DNA from 3 places in the Amycolatopsis sp. NPDC049253 genome. Region 3 is predicted to be linked to each of the others. Evidence: riboswitches for the same ligand, from Rfam matches in the RefSeq annotation. Region 3 holds a riboswitch; each other region holds the start of a gene.

Region 1 (5,706 bases), on a different contig from region 3:
AGGCCGTGACCCGCGCCGCCGAGGGCGACGGGCCGGGCGTGCTGCTGATCAACGACGTCGACGCGCTCCTGCCCGCCACGCAGCCGCCGCCGGTGGCCACGGTCGTCCTGGAGGAACTGCGCGCGGCCATGCGCCGCGAGGGCCTCGCCGTGGTGGCGACGACGCAGCGCGCCGAGTCCGTGGACCCGCGGCTGCGCACCGCCGACCTGCTCGACCGCGAGCTCGGCCTGCCCCTGCCCGACGCGAAGACCCGCGTGGGGCTGCTGCGGATCCTGCTGCGTGACGTGCCCGTGGAACCCGGCGCCGACCTGGGCGTGCTCGCCGAGAAGACGCCCGGGTTCGTCGCCGCCGACCTCATCGCCCTGCGCCGCGACGCGGCTCTGCGGGCCGCGCTGCGCCAGCGTGAGGTCGCCGAGCCGCGGATCTCGGAGCACGACCTGCTCGACGCGCTCGCCACCGTCCGGCCGATCTCGCTGTCCACTTCGGACAACCTGGCCACGGGCGGGCTGACGCTCGAGGACGTGGGCAACATGGTCGACGTCAAGCAGGCCCTCACCGAGACGGTGCTGTGGCCGCTGCGCTACCCGGATTCCTTCGCCCGCCTGGGCATCGACCCGCCGCGTGGCGTGCTGCTGTACGGCCCGCCCGGCGGCGGCAAGACGTTCCTCGTGCGCGCGCTGGCGGGCACGGGCGCGCTCAACGTGTTCGCGATCAAGGGCGCCGAGCTGCTGGACAAGTGGGTCGGCGAGTCGGAGCGGGCCGTGCGCGACCTGTTCCGGCGGGCCGCCGACGCCGCGCCGTCGCTGATCTTCCTCGACGAGATCGACGCGCTGGCGCCGCGGCGCGGGCAGTCGTCCGACTCCGGCGTGGCCGACCGCGTGGTCGCCGCGCTGCTCACGGAGCTCGACGGCGTGGAGCCGATGCGCGAGGTCGTGGTGCTCGGCGCCACGAACCGGCCCGAGCTCGTGGACCCGGCGCTGCTGCGGCCGGGCCGGCTGGAGCGGCGCATCTACGTGCCGCCGCCCGACGCCGAGTCGCGCACCGCGATCCTCAAGGCGACGTCGAAGAACACGCCGCTGGCGTCCGATGTGGATCTGGCGGCCATCGCGTCCACCCTGGACGGTTACTCCGCCGCCGACTGCGCCGCGCTCATCCGCGAGGCCGCGCTCACGGCGATGCGCGAGTCGCTCGAGGCGCACGTGGTCACGGCCGCCCACCTGGCGAAAGCGCGTGAGGTCGTGCGGCCGTCGCTCGACGCGGCGCAGCTGGCGACGCTGGAGGCGTACGCGCAGGCGCAGCAGGAACGCTGACGGCGACGGGGCCCCGCCTGCCCGGCGGAGCCCCGTTGTTTTCGCTGGTCAGCTGCCCTTGTGGCCGCTCTGGTAATCCTTCGTGATGATCACGATCACGCCCGGGCTCGAGTTCTGGATGCCGTCGAACCGCGGCTGGGCCTGGAAGCCGAACTCGGCGGCCAGCTGCTTCGCGGCGGCCTCCTCGTCGGTGCCCGGCCGGAAGTAGGCCGTGGTGTGCGGGATCACGCCCTGCGGGTAGTTGCCGACCTCGGGCACGTTCCAGCCCGACGCGCGGAAGTCTTGGGCGGCCTGCTCGGCGAGGTGCGGGATCGTGGAGTTGTTGTAGACCCGCACGGTCACCCACTTGTTGGTCGCCTGCTGGTCGCCGCCCGGCTGCCCCGGCTGACCACCGGGCTGGCCGGGCTGACCCGGCTGTCCGCTCGGCTGACCAGGCTGGCCCGGCTGCCCCGGCTGGCCGGCCGGCGGCGACGAAGGCGCCGACGAAGCAGGCGAAGACGGGGCCGAAGACGAAGGCGACGTCGCCGAGGACGACGAGCCCGGCCCCGCCTGCGACGACGACGACGGCGACCCGCTCGAGCTGGTGGGCCCGGCGGTGTTGTCACCCGATCCATTACCCGACAGCGCGGTCACGCCGCCGATGATCGCGGCGATCACGGCGACGCCGATGAGCGCGACGCCCGCGGCCCGCATGGGCCGGGACAGTCCCGAGAAGAAACTCATGACAGTTCGATCCCCAGCCGCCTGGCGCCGCGCTTGCGCTGCCGGGCGGCGCGCGTCTTGCGCAGCCGCTTCACCAGCATCGGGTCGGCCGCCATGGCCTCAGGCTTTTCCAGCAGTGTGTTCAGCAGCTGGTAGTAACGGGTCGAGGACAGCGAGAACCGTTCCCGGATGGCGTTCTCCTTGGCACCGGCGTGCCGCCACCACTGACGTTCGAACGCGAGGATCTCCACCTCACGCCCGGTCAGGCCACCCACATTCTCCGGCGGCGACGGCTGGTCCTCAGCCATCGACTCCGCGGCGTCCATGCGGTCCTCGCAATCGGTGTCGGCTGTCCTTCCGCGGGCGCCATTCAACCACGGAACCCACGCTCGACATGGGCATCCGGCGCGGCGCGTCACGGTCCGATCCAGGTGTATCAGACGGGTCCGACTAAACTCGCTGCTCGTGACCGTCCACCCCATCCGCATCGCCGGCGATCCCGTGCTGCACCAGCCGACCCGTGAGGTCACGGAGTTCGACGAGCAGCTGCGCACGCTGACCGAGGACATGTTCGAGACGATGTACGCCGCCGAAGGCGTGGGCCTCGCGGCCAACCAGATCGGCCTCGACCTGCGCCTGTTCGTCTACGACTGCCCCGACGACGAGGGCGTCGAGCACCGCGGCCTGGTGGTGAACCCGAAGCTGGAGACGTCCGAGATCCCCGAGACCATGCCGGACCCGGACGACGACTGGGAGGGCTGCCTCTCGGTCCCCGGCGAGTCCTACCCCACCGGCCGCGCCTCGTGGGCCCGCGTGACCGGTTTCGACGTGACGGGTGAGCCGATCACCGTCGAGGGCACCGGCTACTTCGCCCGCTGCCTGCAGCACGAGACGGATCACCTGGACGGGCACCTGTACCTCGACCGCCTCGTGGGCCGCCACGCGCGGGCGGCGAAGAAGATGCTGAAGAAGAACAAATGGGGTGTGCCGGGGTTGAGCTGGCTGCCGCCGAAGGACGAGCCCGCCGAGGCCTGAGTTTCTTTGTCGACGAGTCTCCCGGTCCGGGTTGGGGCCGGGAGCCTCGTTTCGGCACTTTATCGGCCGGGGAAAGGCGCCGAAAAAACGCCGTTCGGGCAATTTCGCGGGCCGCGTGAGTAGCCGGCCTGATTCCGCGGAAACAACGGCGGGCGGAAACCCCGGGAATTCTCGAGTACGTCCGCTGCACCGCCATCGGCACCGGTCGCCGGAGCCGGCCGGTGACTGTCACGTGAACCCCTGTCGGCCGCCTGCTCCGATCCGGTGAAGAACACACCGGACGAGCGGCCGCCTTGTGCTCGCGTGATCCGCCGTGGCATGGTCGAGGGACAACCTCATAACCAACGCGGGAGCTCGCGCCTTGGCGGGCTGAGAGGGCGGCTGGTGTCTGTCTGTGGACACCCGGTGCCGCCGACCGCATGAACCTGACCGGGTAATGCCGGCGTAGGGAGTGAACGTCGTTGACGACGCTGGAGAACGAGCCTGCCATCACGCCTTCCGTGACCACGGGGCCGATCACCGGTTCGCACAAGGTCTACCACCGCACCGAGTCGGGCCTGCGGGTTCCGGCGCGGCGCATCGACCTGTCGAACGGTGAGCACTTCGACGTGTACGACACGTCCGGGCCGTACACCGACCCGGACGCGAAGATCGACGTCCACAATGGACTTCACCCGCTGCGTGCGGGCTGGGCCGACGGCCGCGCGCACAACACCCAGCTCGGCTGGGCCAAAGCGGGCGTGATCACGCGCGAGATGGAGTTCATCGCCGCGCGCGAGCGGTGCTCACCCGAGTTCGTGCGCGACGAGGTCGCGCGCGGGCGGGCGGTGATCCCCGCCAACCGCAAGCACCCGGAAAGCGAGCCGATGATCATCGGCAAGAAGTTCCTGGTGAAGATCAACGCAAACATGGGCAACTCGGCCGTCTGGTCCTCAGTGGAGGAAGAGGTCGACAAGATGGTGTGGGCCACCCGCTGGGGCGCCGACACGATCATGGACCTGTCCACCGGCAAGCGCATCCACGAGACGCGCGAGTGGATCGTCCGCAACTCCCCCGTGCCCGTGGGCACCGTGCCGATCTACCAGGCGCTGGAGAAGGTCAACGGGGAGCCGGAAAAACTGTCGTGGGAGGTCTACCGCGACACGATCATCGAGCAGTGCGAACAGGGTGTCGACTACGTCACCGTCCACGCGGGTGTGCTGCTGCGCTACATCCCGCTCACCGCCCGGCGCGTGACCGGGATCGTGAGCCGCGGCGGCTCGATCATGGCCGCGTGGTGCCTCGCGCACCACAAGGAATCCTTCCTGTACACGAACTTCGAGGAACTCTGCGAGATCCTGCGCAAGTACGACGTCACATTCTCCCTCGGCGACGGCCTGCGCCCCGGTTCGATCGCCGACGCCAACGACCGCGCGCAGTTCGCCGAGCTCGAGACCCTCGGTGAGCTCACGCACATCGCGCGCGAACACGACGTGCAGGTGATGATCGAGGGCCCCGGCCACGTGCCGATGCACAAGATCAAGGAGAACGTGGAGCTGGAGGAACAGCTCACCGGCGAGGCGCCGTTCTACACCCTCGGTCCACTCGCGACGGACATCGCGCCGGCCTACGACCACATCACCTCGGCCATCGGCGCCGCACAGATCGGCTGGTACGGCACGGCGATGCTGTGTTACGTCACGCCGAAGGAGCACCTCGGACTGCCCAACCGCGACGACGTGAAGACCGGCGTGATCACCTACAAGATCGCCGCGCACTCCGCCGACCTCGCCAAGGGCCACCCCCACGCGCACGAGTGGGACGACGAGCTGTCCAAGGCCCGTTTCGAGTTCCGCTGGAACGACCAGTTCAACCTGGCGCTCGACCCCGACACCGCACGGTCGTACCACGACGAGACGCTGCCCGCGGAGCCGGCGAAGACCGCCCACTTCTGCTCGATGTGCGGTCCGAAGTTCTGCTCGATGCGGATCACCCACGACGTGCGCAAGTACGCCGAGGAGCACGGTCTGTCCACTGTGGAGGCCATCGAGGCCGGCATGGCGGAGAAGTCAGCCGAGTTCGGCGAGCAGGGCAACAAGGTCTACCTCCCGGTCGTCGGGCAGTAGCTCCACCCGCTATTACCAATCCGGCCAAAAGCAGGCCGACCCCCAAGCGGCACGTAACCGTTGCAGCGAAGCCATTCGGCCGTGGCTGTGGTCGGATTGGTAATGATCGGCACAGTGAGGCAGTAGTCATGACTGAAACCCCTCGCACGGCCCTCACCATCGCCGGATCCGACTCCGGCGGTGGTGCGGGCGTGCAGGCCGACCTGCGCACGTTCTTCGCCCACGGTGTCCACGGGCTCGTCGCGCTCACGGCCGTCACGGTGCAGAACTCGCTCGGTGTGCAGGGCTTCACCGAGATCCCGGCCGACGTCGTCACGGCGCAGATCAAGGCCGTGGCCGGCGACATGGGCGTGAATGCGGCCAAGACCGGCATGCTCGCCACGGCCGACATCATCCAAGCCGTGGCGAGGACGCTCGACGAGGTCCACATCGGACGCGACACGGACACCCCGTTCGTCGTCGACCCGGTGGCGGCGTCGATGACCGGCCACGCGCTGCTGCGCGAGGAGGCGCTGGAAGCCATCCGCACGGAGCTCTTCCCGCGCGCCACGCTG
Region 2 (5,706 bases), on a different contig from region 3:
CGGTGGCCAGTGGTCGCGACAAGCTGTGGCAGGTGTTCGGCGGAGCGGTCTCGGCCGCGGTCAGCCGAGCGCAAGACCATCGCCCACAGTGAGGCGTCTGGCGGTGCTCGCGCGCTGACGCCCGCGGTCACGTCCGTCCGGAACGGGCACCGCGCGGGGTGACCCGGTCGCCCTAGCTGTCGTCGGAGATCAGGGCCTCCAGGGCCGGCAGCGCGACCGTGAGGGCTTCGCGGTATTCCGGGCTCAGCTTGTCGAGGCGGCGGTTCAGCTCCTGCACGCGGGTGGACCGCACGCCGGACACGAGCCGCTCGCCCTCTTCCGTCGCGCGGGCGAGCCAGGCGCGGCGGTCGACGGGGTCGGATTCGCGCGTGACGTAACCCGCCTCGACGAGGGTGGCGATGATGCGCGACATCGTGGCCGCCGCGACGCCCTCCTTCGCGGCGAGGTCACCGAGGCGCAGCTGACCGAAGTGGACGAGCGTCGCGAGGGCCGAGATCGCGCCGTGGCCGGGCCCGGGGACCCCCGCCTGCCGCAACGAGCGCGACAGCCGCCCCACGGCCAGGTACAACCTGCCCGAGACGTCCTGGACCGAGGATAGAGTCACGGCTGGCTCCTCCCGCTGTTGCCCGCCGCCTTTGCGCCGGAAAGGTGTCGTCCACCATAAGGCCTGACGGTGCACGTTCGGCGTTAAGCGCGGACGAAATCACCGACCGGGGCGCCCAACGCGGCCCACTTGCACCAGGCGGCTTACCCGCGTTTACCCCGGCAGGGCGAAACCGGCCGTCACCGGGGCGGGCTCGACGCGTGCGCCCAGAAGCGCTGCGGGACTCGGCCGGCGTCGCGCGCCAGGCGGCCCGCCTCGACGCCCGCGCGCATCGCCGCGGCCATCCGTTCCGGGTCCTTCGCGCGCGTGACGGCCGTGGACAGCAGCACCGCGTCGCAGCCGAGTTCCATGGCGAGGCACGCGTCGGACGCGGTGCCGATACCCGCGTCGAGGATGACGGGGACCATGGCACGCGCGACGATCAGCTCGATGTTGTGCGGGTTGCGGATGCCGAGGCCCGTGCCGATGGGGGCACCCAAAGGCATCACGGCCGCGCAACCGGCTTCCTCGAGCCGCAGGGCGAGCACCGGGTCGTCGTTGGTGTACGCGAGCACGGTGAAACCGTCGGCCGCCAGTTGTTCTGCGGCGTCGAGGGTTTCGAACGGGTCGGGCAGCAGGGTGCGGTCGTCGGCGTGGACCTCGAGCTTGATGAGGTCCGTGTCGAGTGCCTCGCGGGCCAGCTGAGCGGTCAGCACTGCCTCCGCGGCGGTGCGGCAGCCGGCGGTGTTGGGCAGCAGCTTGATCCCGAGGCGCCGCACGAGGCCGAGCACGCCGGTGCCGCCGTCGGCGTCGGCTTTGCGCATGGCGACCGTCGTGAGTTCGGTACCCGACGCGACCAGCGCGCGTTCCAGCACCGACAGGTTCGCGGCACCACCGGTCCCGATGATCAGCCTCGACGTCAGCTTGTGTTCTCCGATGACCAGAGCGTCGTCCACCGTCAGCCTCCCTGCACCGCGGTCAGCACGTCGATGTTCGCGCCCTTCGGCACCACCGACGCCTCCCACTCCCCCCGGCGCACGACCTCGCCGTTCACCGCGACGGCCACGCCCTGGCGCGTCACGTCGAGCGCGTCGAGCACCTCCGAAACGGTGGCGCCGTCGGGGAACTCGCGCCAGCTCCCGTTGACCTTGATCTCCATCAGACTCGCTCCTTCTGCAGCAAACGGGCGGGCGCGGCCGCCCCGACTTCGTCCGGTGGGGTCTCGCCGGCCAGCCACGCGACCACGGCGTCGGCAGTCACGGGGGCCATCAGCAGGCCGTTGCGGTGGTGCCCCGTCGCCGCGTACACGCCTTCGCCGAGCTCACCGATGTACGGCAGCGCGTCGCGGCTTCCCGCGCGCAGCCCGGCCGCGGTCTCGACGAGCTCGTACTCCGTGATGCCCGGCAGGATCCGTTCGGCGCCTTCGAGCAGCTCCCGCACGCCACGCGCGGTCACGGTCTCGTCGAAGCCCGCTTCGTACTGCGTCGCGCCGAGCACCAGCTCGCCGTCCGCGCGCGGCACGAGGTAGATCGGCCGGCCCTCCACCACCGCGCGCACCGTGTACGGCGGGGGCGGCAGGCAGCCCCGGCGCGGCCGCAGCCGAAGGATCTCGCCCTTGAGCGGTCGCACGGCGTCGGCCAGCAGCGGGTGCAACGTGCCCGTCCACGCGCCGGCCGCCAGCACGACGGGACCGGTCACGTCGTCGAGCGAAGTCACCCGCGAAGCGGAGAACTCGACCCCCCGTTTCGCACACGCCGCCAGCAGCGCCGTGAGCAGCTTCCGGTTGTCGACAGCCAGGTCACCGGGCACGTGCAGCCCGCCGCGCACCGCACCCAGGCCCGGCGCGAGCCGGCGCGCCGCCCGTCCGGTGAGCCGCTCGACGTCGCGGCCCAGCGAGGTCAGGTACTCCGCGAGGATGTCGAGGTGCCCGGCGTCGGCGCTGTCGAACGCGACCACGATCGTGCCGTGCGAAGCCAGCCCCGGGTCCGTGCCCTCGGCCGCGAGGTCACGCGCGAACGCCGGCCAGCGCCGCAGCGACTCCTCGCCGAGGCTGAGCACGTGCTCCTCACCCGGCCACGCCTCCGTGACCGGCGCCAGCATGCCGCCGGCCAGCCAGGACGCGCCGCGCGCGGGTGCCGGATCGACCACCGTGACGCGACGGCCGCGGGCCGCCGCGCGCCAAGCGGCGGACAGGCCGATGACACCACCGCCGACGATGGTCAGGTTCTCGCTCATGGAAATCACGCTCCCTGCGCCGGCATGACCCGGATCAGGTTCCACGGTCGGAGCGGCAGCTCCCTCTCAGCCCGTGCCTCGGGCTCCCGTGCGGACCACCCCACCGTAGCGCGCGGGTAACGTCCCCGCTATGCCCGCCCTGACCGGATCACAGATCCGCACCCGCCTGGCCGATTCGCGGCTGTACCTGTGCACCGACGCCCGCTCGTCGCGTGGCGACCTCGCCGAGTTCATCGACGCGGCGCTGGCCGGCGGCGTCGACATCGTGCAGCTGCGCGACAAGACGAACGGCGCCCCGCTCGAGGCCGCACAGGAGATCGCGGCGCTCGAGGTGCTCGCCGAAGCGTGCGCGCGCCACGGTGCGCTGCTGTCGGTGAACGACCGCGCCGACGTCGCCCTCGCCGTGGGCGCCGACGTGCTGCACCTGGGCCAACACGACATCCCTGTGCCGCTCGCCCGCCGCATTCTGGGCGACGACGTGGTGATCGGCCGCTCCACGCACTCGGTCGAACAGGCCACTGCGGCCGCCGCCGAAGACGGCGTGGACTACTTCTGCACCGGCCCGTGCTGGCCGACGCCGACCAAGCCCGGCCGGTACGCGCCGGGCCTCGATCTGGTCCGGGCCACTGCGGAAACCGGTACCGACCGGCCGTGGTTCGCGATCGGCGGCATCGACACCGAACGGCTGCCGGAGGTGCTCGCCGCCGGCGCGACGCGGATCGTCGTGGTCCGCGCCATCACCGAAGCCGAAGACCCGAAGGCGGCCGCGCAGGCGCTCAAGTCCCGGCTCGGTTAGGGGGTCGGGGTCGCCGAACCCGCCTTCGTCTGCGGCGCGCTCGGCGTGGTCGACGCCGCCCCGCCCGTGCTCGACGGCGGCGGCGCACTGTCCGAGCTACTCGAAGACGTCGGGCTTTCGCTGGTCGACGTGCTCGAAGACGAGGACGACGGCGGCGGGGTGTTCGACTCGGTCTCGCTGGGCGGCGGGGTGTTCTGCAAGGTCGAGGGCGGGTTGTCGTCCTGCTTCTGCTGCTGCTGGCTCGTGCCCGAGTTGCCGTGGTTGAAGACGCCGGATCCCACCTCGCCGTGCAAGGCCAGCTCCGCCCCCACCGCCACGGCGATCGCGATGGCCGTGGCGACCACGCTCGTCCCGATGATGATCGGCCAGCGCAGCTTCCGCAGTTTGTCGGCGAACGATTCCTCCGGCTCCGGCCGCTGCGGCCCGGCGAGCTTCGAGATCCGCACCGTCGGCATCTCCGACGGGTCGAGCGGCAGGAGCACGGTCGGCATCTGCGCCGGGTCGTCCACCGGCGACAGCCCGGGCTTGCTCCCCCTGCGCTGCCCGGCCGTCACGAGCGCCGCGCGCGCCTTCAGCGCGGCCTCGCGCGTGCGCTGCAGCGAACGCAGGTACAGCTCGGCGCCCACCGTGGTGATCACGCTCGCCACCCCGGCGCCCACGACGGTCCCCGCCACGCCGAGCGTCGAACCCAGCAATGCGGCCGTGACGGCGGCCAGTGCCGTCGCCACCACCTGCGCCGGGCGGAAACTCTTCTTCTCGCCCTGCTCCGACGTCTTTTCCTGCTGCTGACTCATGATCCCGATCTACTAGTACCCGCGCGATTTCCCCTCCGGGGTTCAACGAGTAAGTCGCGCGAGGAACTCCCCGCGTTGCCCATCCGTGAGCGAGGACACGTTGACCGTCCACAATGGATGGACTACGGCTCACACTTTCCTGACATAATCACCACATGCGATTGGTGACGATCTCCGACATCGAGGCCGCGGCGAAGCGGGTAGCCGACCACGCCGTGCGCACGCCGCTGCTGCGCCAGCACTGGGCCGAAGGCGAGCTGTGGCTCAAACCCGAGAGCCTGCAACAGATCGGCGCGTTCAAGATCCGCGGCGCGTACAACGCGATCGCCTCACTCGACGACGCGGAGCGCGCACGCGGCGTGGTCTCGTACTCCAGCGGTAACCACGCCCAGGCCGTCGCCTACTCCGCGAACGCCTTCGGCATCCCCGCCGTGATCGTGGTGCCGGACGTCGCGCCGCGCCTCAAGGTCGAGGCCACGCGGAGCTGGGGCGCCGAGGTGATCGAGGTCCCGATCGCCGAGCAGGAACCGGTCGCGTCCGCGCTGGCGAAGGAGCGCGGGCTCACCTACATCCCGCCGTTCGACCACCCCGACGTGATCGCGGGGCAGGGCACCGCGGGCCTGGAAATCGCCACCGACCTGCCGGACGTCGACACCGTGCTCGTGCCGGTGAGCGGCGGCGGGCTCGCCTCCGGCGTCGGCACGGCGATCAAGGCGCTGTGCCCCGGCGCGAAGGTGATCGCCGTCGAGCCCGAGCTGGCCGGCGACACCGCTGAGAGCCTGCGCGCCGGCCGCCGCGTCCAGTGGCCGATGGAGCAGCGCGCCCGCACGATCGCCGACGGCCTGCGCGCCCAGCCGTCGGACCTCACGTTCGCGCACTTGCAGAGCGTGCTCGACGGCATCGTCACCGTGACCGAGGACGAGATCCGCGACGCCACGCGCGTGCTGGCCCGCCGGGCTCGGATCGTGGCGGAGCCCAGCGGCGCGACGGCCACCGCCGCGTTCCTCCACCACGCCGGCGAGCTGCCGGGCGGCAAGACGGTGTCGGTGATCTCCGGTGGCAACGTCGACCCGGAACTGCTGGCCGAGCTACTCGCGTAGCGGCTCAGTCGCGCGCCGGGCCCGGGCGGACGTGGGTCGGCGGTCCGTCCACGCCGCACGAGAAGCACTCGCCGAGGTGCGGCGACTCGTCGTCCACGGTCCGCTTGGCCTCGGGCCCGGCCGCGCCACCGGAGGCGTCTCCGGAATCGTCCGGTGAACCGAGCACGCCGTTGTGAATCCCCAACGCGATGAGGCCTC
Region 3 (5,706 bases):
ACCGGGTCGGCCGGGGCGTTTGCCGGGCACGTAGACTCAACGGTCGTGAGTCTGACCCTCGGTATCGTCGGCCTGCCCAACGTCGGCAAGTCCACCCTGTTCAACGCGCTGACGCGCAACGACGTGCTCGCCGCGAACTACCCGTTCGCGACGATCGAGCCCAACGTCGGCGTCGTCCCGCTGCCGGACCCGCGGCTCGACAAGCTGGCGGAGATGTACAGCTCGGAGAAGATCGTGCCGGCTGTCGTGTCCTTTGTGGACATTGCGGGCATCGTGAAGGGCGCGTCCGAGGGTGCCGGGCTGGGCAACAAGTTCCTCGCGAACATCCGCGAGGCCAACGCGATCTGCCAGGTCATCCGCGTGTTCGACGACCCGGATGTGGTCCACGTCGACGGCCGGATCGACCCGTCGAGCGACATCGAGACCATCAACACCGAGCTGATCCTCGCCGACCTGCAGACGCTCGACAAGGCCCTGCCGCGCCTTGAGAAGGAGGCGCGCACCAAGAAGGAAGCGCGCCCGGCGCTGGAGAACGCCCAGCGCGCCAAGGAAATCCTCGACGCGGGCCGCACGCTGTTCCAGGCGCAGAAGGAAGTGGACTTCGAGTCGCTGCGCGAGCTGAGTCTGCTGACGACGAAGCCGTTCCTGTACGTCTTCAACGCCGACGAGGGCGTGCTCACGGATTCCGACCGGCGCGAGGAGCTGGAGAAGCTCGTCGCCCCCGCCGACGCCGTCTTCCTCGACGCGAAGGTCGAATCCGAGCTGCTGGAACTTGACGACGAGGAGTCCGTGCGCGAGCTGCTGGAGTCCGTCGGCCAGGCCGAGCCGGGCCTCAACGCCCTCGCCCGCGCCGGCTTCCACACCCTCGGCCTGCAGACCTACCTCACCGCGGGCCCGAAGGAATCGCGCGCCTGGACGATCCCCCAGGGCGCCACCGCCCCCCAAGCCGCGGGCGTCATCCACACGGACTTCGAGCGCGGCTTCATCAAGGCGGAGATCGTGTCGTACACCGACCTGATGGAGGCCGGCTCGATGGCCGCCGCGCGCGCCGCGGGGAAGGTGCGCATGGAGGGCAAGGACTACCTGATGGCGGACGGGGATGTGGTGGAGTTCCGGTTCAACGTCTGAGCCTTGCTTGCGGTCAAAGCCCGGGCGGGTGACCGACGAACCGAAGGCGGTGGCCGCCGGGCACACGCTGCTGGTTCGGCAGTGGAATTTTCTCGCGGACGGCGAGGCCAGATTGCACGACTCGTTCTCGGAGTTCCCCGAAGCGGGGCGGCTGGCGCGCTCTGGGCTGTCTTAGTGATCCCCGAACTGGAGACGGCCCTTGCCGAGCACCGCGCGGCGCCGTTCCCCGCTCCCGACGTCGTGCGGGGCCGGGACTACGGCTCGGTGTGCGCCGTGATGATCGACGCCAACATCTTCGCGCTGTCGGAGCGGGTGTCTCGCGGAGAATTGCTCGCGGATGACCGCTGGAACTGGCTCGCGGATTGCGAGGCGAGACTGCAGGACTCGCTCGCCGAGTTTCCCGTAGCAGGGCGGCCGTACTACGCACGGCTCCTGCGGATTGCCGAACTCGCGTTCCAGCGCATGGAAGAGCTTCAGAACAACGTCAGCTGACCCTCGGGCGGGCGGGTCCGCGCGATGATGGCGTCGCAGCGGTGGCAGGTCACGGCTTCGTCCGTCGGGTTCAGGCCGCGGTAGTCCCACCCGTTGAGGCCCGTGCCGCAGGCGGGCAGCCATTCGTCGGTGACGAGGTGGACCGTGCCGGTGGGCGTGCGGCCGTGGACACGGGTCGTGCTCGGCGGCGCTGCCGGCCGGTGGTGCCTGAGGCGACGCTGGAACGCCGCGAGCGGTTCGCGCCGCCGGGGCAGGGCGAACAACGCCGGTGGATCATCCTCCGGAGTCATGATCACCACGATCGCAGGCTCTCGTGGTGATCGTCTACCGCCAACCCGGGGTTGCACCACGAACACAGCTTCAGCATTCGTGCTTCGGCAGCATGCCCTGTTCGCACAGCCACTCGCGCTGGGTTTCGCCGGAGGTTTTGCCGCGGCCGGGGCCGCCGGGGTCGAGGTAGCCCTGGTATTCCTTGCAACTCGGGTTGAACTTGCGTGCGTTGACGGCTCGTTGGCCGCAGCCGGGGCGGGTGTCGCGGATCCGGGGTTTGGGTGACGTCCGGGTGGTCCGCGGCGTGGAGGCCGACGTGGTCGTGGTCGCCGGAGTCGTCGTCGACAGAGGGGTCGACGTCGGTGAAGGCGGTGGCGAGGTCGGCGAAACCGGAGCGGCAGGGGCCGCCGAGGTCGGTACGGGTGGCGGGGGCGGGTCAGGTTGCGCGCAGGACGCGGCAGCCAGGCACAGCACGGCTGCCGCGGACGCGACGGAACAACGGTTCATGCCGAGTCGTCGGCATCGAACCGTCCGGTGTTGCGAAGGGTGAAAAGAACGCTCAGCCGAGCAGGCCGAGCACCACCAGCGCCGCCAGTGTGAACGCCGTGGTGAACAGGGTGATCCAGGCGCGCTGGGTGGCCGAGAGGGTGGTGGGCGAGTGGTTCATCGCGTGTCCTAGCGGGGGCGGGGCGGGCGGATTCCGCTGGGATAGCGCGCTGATCAAGGGTGGTGTTACGGCCTGTGGTCGAGATCACGGTGGGCGCGGAAAGTGCGCCACAGGACCGCGCCGGCGACGGCGACTATCAGGGTGAACGAGACAGTGCCGACGACGATTGCCTGGGTCATGGAAAGGGGTCCCTCCTCGTGGAACGTACGAAGGGGGGACGTGTCAGCGCGCGGAAGGTGTCGCGACAGTAGGGCGCGTCACACGGTGAGCGCGGCGTCGATCTGAGCGGCGAGGGCGAAGTCCTTCGAGGTGAGGCCGCCTTCCGAATGGGTGGAGAGGTGGAAGGTCACCGTGCGCCAGCGGATGTCGATGTCCGGGTGGTGGTCGGCGGCCTCGGCGAGTTCGGCGACGCGGACGACGTAGGCCACGGCGTTCGGGAAGGAAGACAGGGTCACCGAACGGGTGATCGTGGCGCCGTCGCGCTGCCAGTCGGGCACGGTGGCCAGGGCGGACGAGATCTCGGAATCGTTCAGTAGTTGCGCCATGTGTCCAATGGTGAACCCGTTTGGGCTACGCTGCACGGTTGCCACGGGAGTCCGGTGCAGCCGGGCTGAGAGGCGGGCGGTAAAGCCCGCGACCGTTCGCACCTGATTCCGGATCATGCCGGCGCAGGGAGGGCTGCTCTCCCCGCATCCGGCGCAAGGAGGGCAGATGATTCCGCGGACCGCACGCACGGTGCTGGGACTGGCCACGGTCACGGTGCTGGCGAGCGCGTGCTCGCTGTCCGGCGGCTCGGGTGGCGACGCCCAGCAGACCCCGACGGTCACGCTCGTCACGCACGACTCGTTCGTCGCGCCGCAGGACGTGCTCGACGCGTTCCAGAGGCAGTCCGGGATCAAGCTCAAGATCCTCAAGTCGGGCGACGCGGGGGAGCTCACCAACAAGCTGGTGCTCACCAAAGCCAACCCGATCGGCGACGTCGCGTTCGGCGTCGACAACACGTTCGCGTCGCGCGCCCTGGGTGAAGGCGTCTTCCAGGCGTACACGAGCCCCGAGGCCGACCGCGGGCCGCAGCGGTACTCGGTGGACTCGCAGCACCGCCTGAGCGCGGTCGACGTCGGCGACGTCTGCGTCAACATCGACCCCGCCTACTTCGCGAGCAAGCACCTGCCCGAGCCCAAGACGTACGACGACCTCGCCGACCCGAAGTACAAGGACCTCACCGTCGCCGAGAGCCCCGCCACGGCCTCGCCCGGGCTGGCGTTCCTGCTGGGCACCGTGGCGAAGTACGGCGAGCAGGGCTGGCACGACTACTGGGCCAAGCTCAAGGCCAACGGCGTCAAGGTCGACAGCGGTTGGGAAGAGGCCTACACCAAGGACTTCTCCGGCTCCTCGGGCAAGGGCCCGCGCCCCATCGTGATCTCCTACGCGTCCTCCCCGGCCGCCGAGATCGGCGACGACGGCAAGCCTCGCACCAAGGCCCTGCTCGACACGTGCTTCCGCCAGATCGAGTACGCCGGCGTCCTCGCCGGCACCAAGCAGGTCCCGCAGGCCCAGAAGGTGGTCGACTTCCTGCTGTCGCAGCAGTTCCAGACGACGGTCGCGGCCAACATGTACGTCTACCCGGCCCGCGAAGGCGTCGACCTGCCCGCCGGCTGGGCCGCGGCCGCGCCGCTGCCGCAGGACCCCGCGACTCTGCCCGCCGACCAGATCCAGGCCGGCCGTGAGAAGTGGATCGGTGAATGGCGCTCGCTCATGGGCGCGTAACGCCGGCGCAGACCGCGCGCACAGCGGGCCTGGCGCTGCTCGGCCTGCTGCCCGTCGCGTTCCTGGTCGTGTTCTTCGCCTGGCCGGTCGTCGCGATCCTCGGCCGCGGCTTCTCGGCCGGCGGCGTGGACACGGTCCTGGCCGACGCGCAGACGTGGCAGCTCGCCGCGTTCACGCTGGTCAGCGCCGCCGCGTCCACGGTCGTCGCCGTGGTCGCGGGGCTGCCGGTGGCGTACGTGCTCGCGCGCGTGAAGCTGCCGGGCGTCGGGCTGGCGCGCACGCTGGTGCTGGTGCCGTTCGTGCTGCCGACGGTTGTCGTCGGGCTCGCGTTCCGCGCGCTGTGGCCCGACGGCGGCGTGCTGCCGCTGGTGCTGGCCAACGCGTTTTTCAACGTCGCCGTGGTCGCCCGCACCGTCGCCGGGCTGTGGAGTCACCTCGACCCGCGGGCGACGGAGGCCGCCCGCGCGTTGGGCGCCTCTCCGTGGCGAGCCTTCCGCACGGTGACGCTCCCGGCGCTCGGCCCGGCCGTCGCGTCGGCCGCGGCGGTCGTCTTCCTCTTCTGCGCCACCAGCTTCGGCGTGGTGCTCATCCTCGGCGGCGGCCGCTACCGCACGCTCGAGACCGAGATCTACCTGCGCACGGTCGACCTGCTGGACCTCTCCGGCGCCGCCGCGCTGTCACTCATCCAGTTCGCCGCCGTCCTCGCCGCGCTCGGGCTGGGCGCGATTGCCCGGCGGCGGCGCGAGAACGCCGTGAAACTCAAGCAGTCCACGCCCAGGCGGCCGAGAAAAGGCGAATGGTGGACGGTCGGCGCCGCCGCGGTCGTGATCGCGCTGCTGATGACGCCGATCGTCGCGCTGCTGCTGGAGTCGGTGTCCACACCGGACGGTTGGAGCCTCGCCGGGTTCCGCGCGCTCGCGAGCACCGGCACCGACGACGCGCTGCAGGTCTCCGGCTGGGTGGCGGCCAAGAACTCCCTCGCCGCGGCCACCGACGCGACCCTGCTCGCGATGACCGTCGGCGTGCTGGCCAGCGTGGTGCTCGTCGCCTTGAGACGTGCGCCCGGGCGCCTCGCCCGCGGCATGGGCGAGACGATGGACGCCGCCCTGATGCTGCCGCTCGGCGTCTCCGCCGTGACGGTCGGCTTCGGGTACCTCGTGACGCTCGACGCGCTGCCCGGCGACCTGCGCACGTCGCCGCTGCTCGTGCCGCTCGCGCAGGCGCTGGTGATCATCCCGCTGGTCGTGCGGATGATCCTGCCGGTGCTGCGGGCCGTCGACGTGCGGCTGCGCCAGGCCGCGTCGACGCTCGGGGCGAGCCCGGCGCGCGTGTGGCGCGAGATCGACCTGCCGCTCACCGCGCGTTCGCTCGTCGCGGCCGCC

Evidence for each region. Region 3 has a riboswitch for thiamine pyrophosphate ahead of AB0K15_RS16835 (thiamine ABC transporter substrate-binding protein). Riboswitches for the same ligand answer to the same signal wherever they lie in the genome.
Region 1: linked by a shared signal. The riboswitch ahead of thiC (phosphomethylpyrimidine synthase ThiC) and the one ahead of AB0K15_RS16835 (thiamine ABC transporter substrate-binding protein) in region 3 are both predicted to bind thiamine pyrophosphate.
Region 2: linked by a shared signal. The riboswitch ahead of thiO (glycine oxidase ThiO) and the one ahead of AB0K15_RS16835 (thiamine ABC transporter substrate-binding protein) in region 3 are both predicted to bind thiamine pyrophosphate.

What each region holds. Positions count from the first base shown of each region.
Region 1 covers NZ_JBFAQX010000005.1:397,100-402,805, forward strand. The annotation lists gene AB0K15_RS15170 (AAA family ATPase) at 1-1,310, shown strand, start outside; gene AB0K15_RS15175 (LytR C-terminal domain-containing protein) at 1,359-2,033, opposite strand; gene AB0K15_RS15180 (DUF3263 domain-containing protein) at 2,030-2,338, opposite strand; gene AB0K15_RS15185 (peptide deformylase) at 2,478-3,047, shown strand; TPP riboswitch at 3,384-3,515, shown strand; gene thiC (phosphomethylpyrimidine synthase ThiC) at 3,509-5,152, shown strand; gene thiD (bifunctional hydroxymethylpyrimidine kinase/phosphomethylpyrimidine kinase) at 5,281-5,706, shown strand, end outside.
Region 2 covers NZ_JBFAQX010000005.1:406,976-412,681, forward strand. The annotation lists gene AB0K15_RS15225 (MarR family transcriptional regulator) at 173-604, opposite strand; gene AB0K15_RS15230 (thiazole synthase) at 784-1,545, opposite strand; gene thiS (sulfur carrier protein ThiS) at 1,542-1,742, opposite strand; gene thiO (glycine oxidase ThiO) at 1,742-2,818, opposite strand; TPP riboswitch at 2,813-2,918, opposite strand; gene thiE (thiamine phosphate synthase) at 2,949-3,614, shown strand; gene AB0K15_RS15250 (hypothetical protein) at 3,611-4,408, opposite strand; gene AB0K15_RS15255 (threonine/serine dehydratase) at 4,564-5,508, shown strand; gene AB0K15_RS15260 (MFS transporter) at 5,513-5,706, opposite strand, start outside.
Region 3 covers NZ_JBFAQX010000006.1:229,156-234,861, reverse strand. The annotation lists gene ychF (redox-regulated ATPase YchF) at 46-1,128, shown strand; gene AB0K15_RS16855 (hypothetical protein) at 1,157-1,303, shown strand; gene AB0K15_RS16850 (hypothetical protein) at 1,303-1,620, shown strand; gene AB0K15_RS16845 (hypothetical protein) at 1,602-1,910, opposite strand; gene AB0K15_RS16840 (4a-hydroxytetrahydrobiopterin dehydratase) at 2,815-3,102, opposite strand; TPP riboswitch at 3,136-3,250, shown strand; gene AB0K15_RS16835 (thiamine ABC transporter substrate-binding protein) at 3,269-4,324, shown strand; gene AB0K15_RS16830 (iron ABC transporter permease) at 4,369-5,706, shown strand, end outside.